Parasedimentitalea psychrophila: one gene and its partner. Each later gene encodes a partner of the first gene's protein in a complex. Links are inferred from orthologs where the notes say so. Each region holds a gene or a part of one and is shown on either strand. Other genes may lie near its edges. The genes, in order: uvrA and mfd.

Region 1 (3,730 bases):
TGCGTCTGGTGCAGATCGGCTTTGCTCTCTGCGCGCTGATCGGGGTCTGGTTGCTGCTGGTGCCGGGGTCGCCGATGGCCTGCATTGCACTGGCGGGCGCGATGGGGCTGGTGCAGGGCGGCAGCTTTTCCATGGTGCCGCAGCTGAACGAAACCGCGGCGGACCGGGCGCAGGCCAGCGGCGCGATGGCGCAGGCGGGCAATCTGGGCAATACCATCGGCACTCCGCTGATGGTCACGGCATTGTCATTGGCCGGTTACGCCGGCATGCTGGCCACTGTTGTGGCACTGTTTGTTGGTGGCTTTGTGGTGCATGGCCTATTGGCAATGCGCCGCCGATATTAAAATGTTCGCTGAACGTTCCTATTTTCCGGTTGGAAAGCGGAACGGTTTTGCCTATGTCTAAGAGGTCTTCTGGGGGGCATTATGGCTGAACTGAATTTCATCGAAGTGCGCGGCGCGCGCGAGCACAATCTAAAGAATATTGACGTGGATATTCCGCGCAATCAGCTGGTGGTGATCACCGGCCTGTCCGGCTCGGGTAAATCCAGTCTGGCGTTTGACACCATCTATGCCGAAGGCCAGCGCCGCTATGTGGAATCCTTAAGCGCCTATGCCCGGCAATTCCTTGATATGATGGAAAAACCGGATGTGGACCATATCAGTGGTCTCAGCCCGGCGATCTCGATTGAGCAAAAGACCACCAGCAAGAACCCCCGCTCTACCGTCGGCACCGTGACCGAGATTTACGATTATCTGCGGCTGCTGTTTGCCCGCGCCGGCACCCCCTATAGCCCCACAACCGGGTTGCCGATCGAGGCGCAGCAGGTGCAGGATATGGTCGACCGGGTCATGGCGCTGGAGGAGGGCACCCGCGGTTATCTGCTGGCACCCATCGTGCGCGACCGCAAAGGCGAGTACCGCAAAGACTTTCTTGAGCTGCGAAAACAGGGCTTTCAGCGGGTCAAAGTGGACGGCGAGTTTTATGAGCTGGACGCGCCGCCGACACTGGACAAGAAATACCGCCATGACATCGACGTGGTTGTGGACCGGTTGGTGGTGCGGGAAGGGTTAGAGACACGGCTGGCGGATAGTCTGCGCACGGCGCTGGATCTGGCCGATGGCATCGCCATTCTGGAAACCCTTGGCGATGCCCCCGAGCGGATCACATTCTCGGAAAAATTTGCCTGCCCGGTCAGCGGTTTCACCATTTCCGAGATCGAGCCGCGACTGTTCTCGTTCAACGCGCCGTTTGGCGCCTGCCCGGACTGTGACGGGTTGGGGGTTGAGCTGTTCTTTGACGAGCGCCTTGTGGTGCCGGACCAGACGCTAAAGATCTATGACGGAGCGCTGGCGCCCTGGCGCAAGGGCAAGTCGCCCTATTTCCTGCAAACAATCGAGGCCATCGCCAAGCATTACGAGTTCGACAAGAACACCTCTTGGAAGGACCTGTCGCCCAAGGTGCAGAACGTGTTCCTGCGCGGGTCGGGCGACGAGGAAATCATGTTCCGCTATGATGATTCCGGCCGGGTCTATCAGATCGAGCGGGTGTTTGAGGGGGTGATCCCCAATATGGAGCGTCGCTATCGCGAGACCGACAGCAATTGGATCCGCGAAGAATTTGAACGCTATCAGAACAACCGGCCCTGTGGCGGCTGCAACGGCTATCGCCTGCGCGAAGAAGCATTGGCGGTGAAAATTGCCGGCGATCATGCCGGGCAGGTGGTGCAGAAATCGATCCGAGAGGCGCTGGCCTGGATTGAGGATGTGCCCAACCATCTGAGCGTGCAGAAGCAGGAAATCGCCCGTGCTATCGTCAAGGAAATCCGCGAACGGCTGGGCTTTCTGAACAACGTCGGCCTGGAATACCTGTCGCTTAGTCGTAATTCGGGTACTCTGTCGGGTGGCGAAAGCCAGCGCATTCGTCTGGCCAGCCAGATCGGCTCAGGCCTTACGGGCGTGCTCTATGTGCTGGACGAGCCCTCAATCGGGTTGCACCAGCGCGACAATGACCGGCTGCTGGACACGCTGAAAAACCTGCGTGATCAAGGCAATACGGTGATTGTGGTAGAACACGACGAAGAGGCGATCCGCGAGGCGGACTATGTCTTTGATATCGGTCCCGGCGCTGGTGTGCATGGCGGTCAGGTGGTCAGTCATGGCACTCCGGCTGAGATGATTGCCGACCCGGCCTCGATCACCGGGCAATATCTGGCCGGAACCCGCGAAATTGAGGTGCCGGGCAAACGGCGCAAGGGCAACAAGAAAAAGATCAAGGTGGTCAAGGCGAGCGGCAACAATCTGAAAGATGTCACCGCTGAATTCCCGCTGGGGAAATTCGTCTGTGTCACTGGGGTGTCGGGCGGTGGTAAATCGACCCTGACCATTGAAACCCTGTTCAAAACCGCCTCGATGCGGTTGAACGGGGCGCGGCAAACTCCGGCCCCTTGTGAAACCATCAAGGGGCTGGAGCATCTGGACAAGGTGATCGACATTGATCAGCGCCCCATTGGGCGCACGCCGCGCTCCAATCCGGCGACATATACCGGCGCCTTCACCCCGATCCGCGACTGGTTTGCCGGCCTGCCCGAGTCCAAGACACGCGGCTATAAACCGGGGCGGTTCAGTTTCAACGTCAAGGGCGGCCGCTGCGAGGCCTGTCAGGGCGACGGGCTGATCAAGATCGAGATGCATTTCCTGCCCGACGTCTATGTCACCTGCGAAACCTGTCAGGGGGCGCGCTACAATCGCGAAACGCTGGAGATCAAGTTCAAGGGCAAGTCGATTGCTGATGTGCTGGATATGACGGTCGAAGACGCGCAGGGATTTTTCCAGGCGGTGCCGCCGATCCGCGATAAGATGGACGCGCTGAAACGGGTGGGGCTTGGCTATATCAAGGTCGGCCAGTCAGCGACGACGCTGTCGGGCGGTGAGGCGCAGCGGGTCAAGCTGTCCAAGGAGCTGGCCAAGAGGTCAACCGGCCGGACGCTGTATATTCTGGATGAACCCACCACTGGGTTGCATTTCGAGGACGTGCGCAAGCTGTTGGAAGTGCTGCATGAACTGGTGGATCAGGGCAACTCGGTTGTGGTGATTGAACATAATCTGGACGTGGTGAAGACCGCCGACTGGATCATCGATATTGGCCCCGAAGGTGGCGATGGCGGTGGTGAGATCGTGGCGGTTGGGACGCCGGAAAAAGTGGCCGAAGATCCGCGCAGCCATACCGGGCGCTACCTGAAGGCGATGCTGCAGCCCAAGAAGGTCGCGGCGGAATAAGCCGCGCCCAGTAGGTATGGTGGATCACCTTGTGAGAGAGGTGATCCCAAATGCCGTAACGAAAGACCCAGTCGTGCCGCTGCCCGGCAGTCGTTTGCTTGCAGACGATAAGAGGGGGGAGGCCACGCGGATTGGGGCTGTAACCAGGTGCGGGCCTCTGAAACAGAGGCCCGCTTGCCGATCGCTGTTAACTTTTAACTGTTGCGCCGCACACGGGCGGCGCTTTTGTCGGCAAAGGCCGCCAGACGGGCGCGCGCCTCGGGCTGGGTGTTCACCACACCGGCCACCACCGCCTCGGAATAGGCGGCATCCATCGCCGACATGTTTTGCATATGGCTGACCGCCGAACAGATGGCGAAATTCGACAGTGGCAGGTTCAAAGCTGCCTGGCGCGCAAGTTCCATCGCACGCTCCAGGCTGGAGCCCTCGACAATGTATTGCGCCAGTCCAAG
Region 2 (4,346 bases), 760 kb from region 1 along the record:
GGGTGCTTGGGGTGCCCATCGACCTGGTGTACCGGGCGGGCCGGATGGGCGGTCAGGCGGAACGTGATCTGGAGGATCTGGTGCGGGTGAATGTGAACCGGATGCTGTATATCATGCAGGTTTCCGGTGTCTGGCTGCTTGGGGTCGTGTGTTTCGTTCTGTCCGGGCTACTGGTGCTTGGGGTGTTTTACGATGTGGAGTTTGCGCAGGCGGTGTTTTTGTTGGTCTGCCCCTTGACCCTGGTTGGTCTGATAAGCTTGGTGATGGCAAACCGGATTTCGCGGGAGCAGATCCAGGGAGCCGGGCTGCGCAAACTACTGGTTCGCTGTCGGCTGTACATTCAGTTGATCGGCACCATCGCAATCTTTGTGACCGCCATGTGGGGCATGTATCAGAACCTGAAATATGGTTTCCTGGGCTAGTTTTGAAGCTGTTTGAATTTCGATGAAGGAGAGGCGCACAATGGTGCAGCGTGTGATTACCATGGGCGGCGCGCCCGAGGGTTATGACGCCCGTCTTGTCCTCAATGAGGTCGAGAAATCCGGCGGACCGGTGCTGCATGTTGCGCGTGACGATAAGCGCATGGAGGCGATGCGGGCGGCACTGGCGTTTTATGCCCCCGATATGCCGGTCTTTGTGTTTCCCGGCTGGGACTGTCTGCCCTATGACCGGGTGTCGCCAAATGCCGATATTGCAGCGACGCGGATGGCGACGCTGGCCGCCTTGGTGCACCAGATGCCCACAGCTTTTGTGTTGCTGACCACCTTGAACGGTGCAACCCAGCGGGTGCCGGGGCGGGCGGTTTTGCAAGAGGCCGCTTTCTCAGCCCAGGTCGGCCGCCGCATTAATGAAAAAGCGCTTCGCAACTTCCTGGTGCGGATGGGGTTCACCCAAAGCCCAACGGTCATGGAGCCGGGCGATTATGCGATCCGTGGCGGCATCATCGATATCTTCCCTCCGGGACAAAGCGGCCCCGTTAGGCTGGACCTGTTTGGCGATGTGCTGGACGGCGCCCGGCGGTTTGACCCGGCCAGCCAGCGCACCATAGAGAAACTGGATCTGATCGAGTTGGCGCCGGTGTCAGAAGTGATCCTAGACGAGGCGGCGATCACCCGGTTCCGGCAGAATTACCGCATTGAATTTGGCGCTGCCGGCGCGGATGATCCACTGTACGAGGCGGTGAGTGCCGGCCGCAAACATCAGGGCATTGAGCATTGGCTGCCATTTTTCCATGCCAAGCTAGAGACATTGTTCGACTATTTGCCACAGGCGACGGTATCACTGGACCATCAGATGACGCCAGCCAGACTTGCCCGCTGGGACAGCATCGAAGACCAGTATGAAAACCGCAAGATCGCAATGCAGGCCAAGGGCCGGATGGATACGGTTTACAAGCCGATACCTCCGGGGTTGCTGTATCTGGATGATGCCGCCTGGGAACAGGCCCTCGGCACCCAGCGGGTGATCCAGCTGCATCCGTTGCCGCAGGCCAATGGGCCGGGTGTGGTGGATGCAGGCGGCCGAATAGGGCGCAACTTTTCACCTGAACGGCAAATGGAAACTATCAGCCTTTTCACATCATTAGCCGATCATATTAAGGCAAAACTGCAAGATGGGCCGGTGGTCGTTGCCTCCTATTCCGAAGGTGCACGAGAGCGGCTGACAGGGTTGATCGAAGACGAGGGCCTTAGTGAGATCATCGCGATCTCAAATGGCACTCGAATTGGCAAATCCGGGTTGTATCTGGCTGTCTGGGCGCTGGAACACGGGTTTTTCACTCCGGAAATGACGGTGATTTCCGAGCAGGATGTGCTGGGAGACCGGTTGATCCGGGCGCCTCGCAAACGCCGAAAGGCGGAGAATTTCCTGACCGAAACTCAGTCACTGGGCGCAGGCGATCTGGTGGTTCACGTGGATCACGGAATTGGCCGGTTCCTAGGGCTGGAGGTGATCACCGCAGCCGGCGCCGCGCATGAATGCATCCTGTTGCAATATGCCGAGGACGCCAGGCTGTATTTGCCGGTGGAAAACATCGAGTTGCTGTCAAAATACGGTCACGACGAGGGGCTGTTGGATCGTTTGGGCGGCGGAGCCTGGCAGGCCAAGAAGGCCAAGCTGAAAGAGCGTATCCGCGAGATGGCGGATCGGTTGATCCGGGTAGCGGCCGAACGCGCCCTGCGAAAAGCGCCGGTGCTGGATCCGCCACCGGGCAGCTGGGATGCGTTTTCGGCGCGCTTTCCCTATCAGGAAACCGACGATCAGTTGCGGGCGATTGGCGATGTCATTGACGATCTGACCTCGGGGCGGCCAATGGACCGGTTGATCTGTGGCGATGTTGGATTTGGCAAAACCGAGGTGGCCATGCGGGCGGCCTTTGTGGCTGCCATGTCCGGGGTGCAGGTGGCGATTGTTGCTCCGACCACGTTGTTGGCACGCCAGCACTACGCCAGCTTTGCCGAACGCTTTCGTGGATTTCCGTTGGAAGTCAGGCAATTGTCACGCTTTGTTAGCGCAAAGGATGCGCAGGCCACACGGGACGGGATGTCCCGCGGAGTTGTTGACATTGTCATCGGCACCCATGCCTTGCTGGCCAAAAGCATCCGCTTCAGGGACCTTGGTCTGCTGATCATCGACGAGGAACAGCACTTTGGCGTCAGTCACAAAGAACGCCTGAAACAGATGCGCAGCGACATTCATGTGCTGACACTGACCGCGACACCCATTCCACGCACCTTGCAGCTGTCGCTGTCCGGTGTCCGCGACCTGTCGATCATTGGCACCCCGCCGGTGGACCGTCTGGCGATCCGCACCTACGTTAGCGAATTTGATGCTGTCACCATCCGCGAGGCGTTGTTGCGGGAACACTATCGTGGCGGCCAGAGTTTCTACGTGGTTCCAAGGGTCAGCGATCTGCCGGATATCGAGGCGTTCCTGAACGAGCAAATGCCCGAACTGACCTATGTGATTGCCCACGGCCAATTGGCAGCGGGTGATCTGGATGAGCGCATGAATGCGTTTTATGACGGAAAATACGACGTGCTGCTGGCCACCACCATTGTTGAAAGCGGGTTGGATATCCCGACCGCAAACACCATGGTTGTTCACCGGGCCGATATGTTCGGGCTGTCGCAGCTCTATCAGATTCGTGGCCGGGTTGGGCGCTCGAAAACACGGGCCTACGCCTATCTGACCACCAAGCCGCGCGCCAAATTGACCGCCGCTGCAGAGAAACGGCTGCGTGTCCTGGGGTCGCTGGATACACTGGGGGCCGGCTTTACCCTGGCCTCGCAAGACCTTGATATCAGGGGCGCTGGCAACCTGCTGGGAGAGGAACAATCCGGGCAGATGCGCGATGTTGGCTATGAGCTGTACCAGTCGATGCTGCATGAGGCGATTGCCAAGATCAAATCAGGCGAGTTGGAAGGCCTGTCGGAAGCCGACGATCAATGGGCTCCGCAGATCAACCTTGGCGTTCCGGTGCTGATCCCCGAGAAATTTGTGCCCGATCTGGACGTAAGGCTGGGTCTGTATCGCCGACTGTCATCCCTGACCACCAAGGTCGAATTGGAAGGCTTTGCTGCAGAGCTGATTGACCGGTTTGGCAAGCTGCCCAAAGAGGTCAATACCCTGATGCTGGTGGTGCGGATCAAGGCGATGTGCAAACGGGCTGGAATTGCCAAGTTGGATGGTGGTCCAAAGGGCGCAACGATCCAGTTCCACAATGACAAGTTCATCTCGCCCACCGGGCTGGTCGAATTCATCCAGGCGCAGGATGGCTTGGCCAAGGTCAAAGACAACAAAATTGTGGTTCGCCGCGACTGGCGCAGTGATGGCGACAAGATCAAAGGGGCCTTTGCCATCGCCCGGGAACTGGCCGAAAAGGTTGTGGCCGCCAAGAAGAAAAAGAAACAATCGGCCTGATCGGGGTGATATCCCGCAGGCGCGTCTCGGTCCCCGCTGTGGTCATCAATTTAAAATGCCACCCTGTTTACGCAGGGTGGCTTTTTGATGATTTACCGATGTTTTTGAAGGTTACTCGGCTGGTACCTGAGCCTCGACCCGCCCCATGCGGAGCATGATCAGAAATGCAGTGCTGACCATCGCCAGAACGCCGATGCTCAGCGGCAGCAACGACCCGTCAAACAGCAACCCGATCGGAGCGGCCAGAACTGCGCCAATCACAGTAGAGATGGCGCCAATGACCGAGGCCGCCATGCCAGCGATATGGCCCATCGGCTCCATCGCCATGGCGTTCAGATTGCCCAGGGTCATGCCAACCATGAAGAACAGACTGGTTTGCCAGGCGACAAAAAGACCAAATTGCAGGGTGTCCGGCAGGTCCATAT

What was found.
Region 2: the proteins of uvrA (region 1) and mfd are in contact, whole or in part, in a crystal structure (PDB 4DFC), measured with the Escherichia coli proteins. The link is inferred for Parasedimentitalea psychrophila from one-to-one orthologs.

The regions. Positions count from the first base shown.
Region 1 is NZ_CP127247.1:3,498,925-3,502,654, forward strand. Bases 60-3,478 are described here. They hold uvrA (excinuclease ABC subunit UvrA), read left to right. Parts: upstream 60-425; coding sequence 426-3,278; downstream 3,279-3,478. Other genes in these bases: QPJ95_RS17055 (MFS transporter), read left to right, coding at 60-344; QPJ95_RS17065 (crotonase/enoyl-CoA hydratase family protein), read right to left, coding at 3,473-3,478. In the rest of the region: more of QPJ95_RS17055, read left to right, coding at 1-59; more of QPJ95_RS17065, read right to left, coding at 3,479-3,730. UniProt on the Escherichia coli protein: The UvrABC repair system catalyzes the recognition and processing of DNA lesions. UvrA is an ATPase and a DNA-binding protein. A damage recognition complex composed of 2 UvrA and 2 UvrB subunits scans DNA for abnormalities.
Region 2 is NZ_CP127247.1:4,258,688-4,263,033, reverse strand. What follows is about bases 87-4,121. They hold mfd (transcription-repair coupling factor), read left to right. Parts: upstream 87-462; coding sequence 463-3,921; downstream 3,922-4,121. Other genes in these bases: QPJ95_RS20585 (MFS transporter), read right to left, coding at 4,033-4,121; QPJ95_RS20595 (component of SufBCD complex), read left to right, coding at 87-422. In the rest of the region: more of QPJ95_RS20595, read left to right, coding at 1-86; more of QPJ95_RS20585, read right to left, coding at 4,122-4,346. UniProt on the Escherichia coli protein: Couples transcription and DNA repair by recognizing RNA polymerase (RNAP) stalled at DNA lesions. Mediates ATP-dependent release of RNAP and its truncated transcript from the DNA, and recruitment of nucleotide excision repair machinery to the damaged site.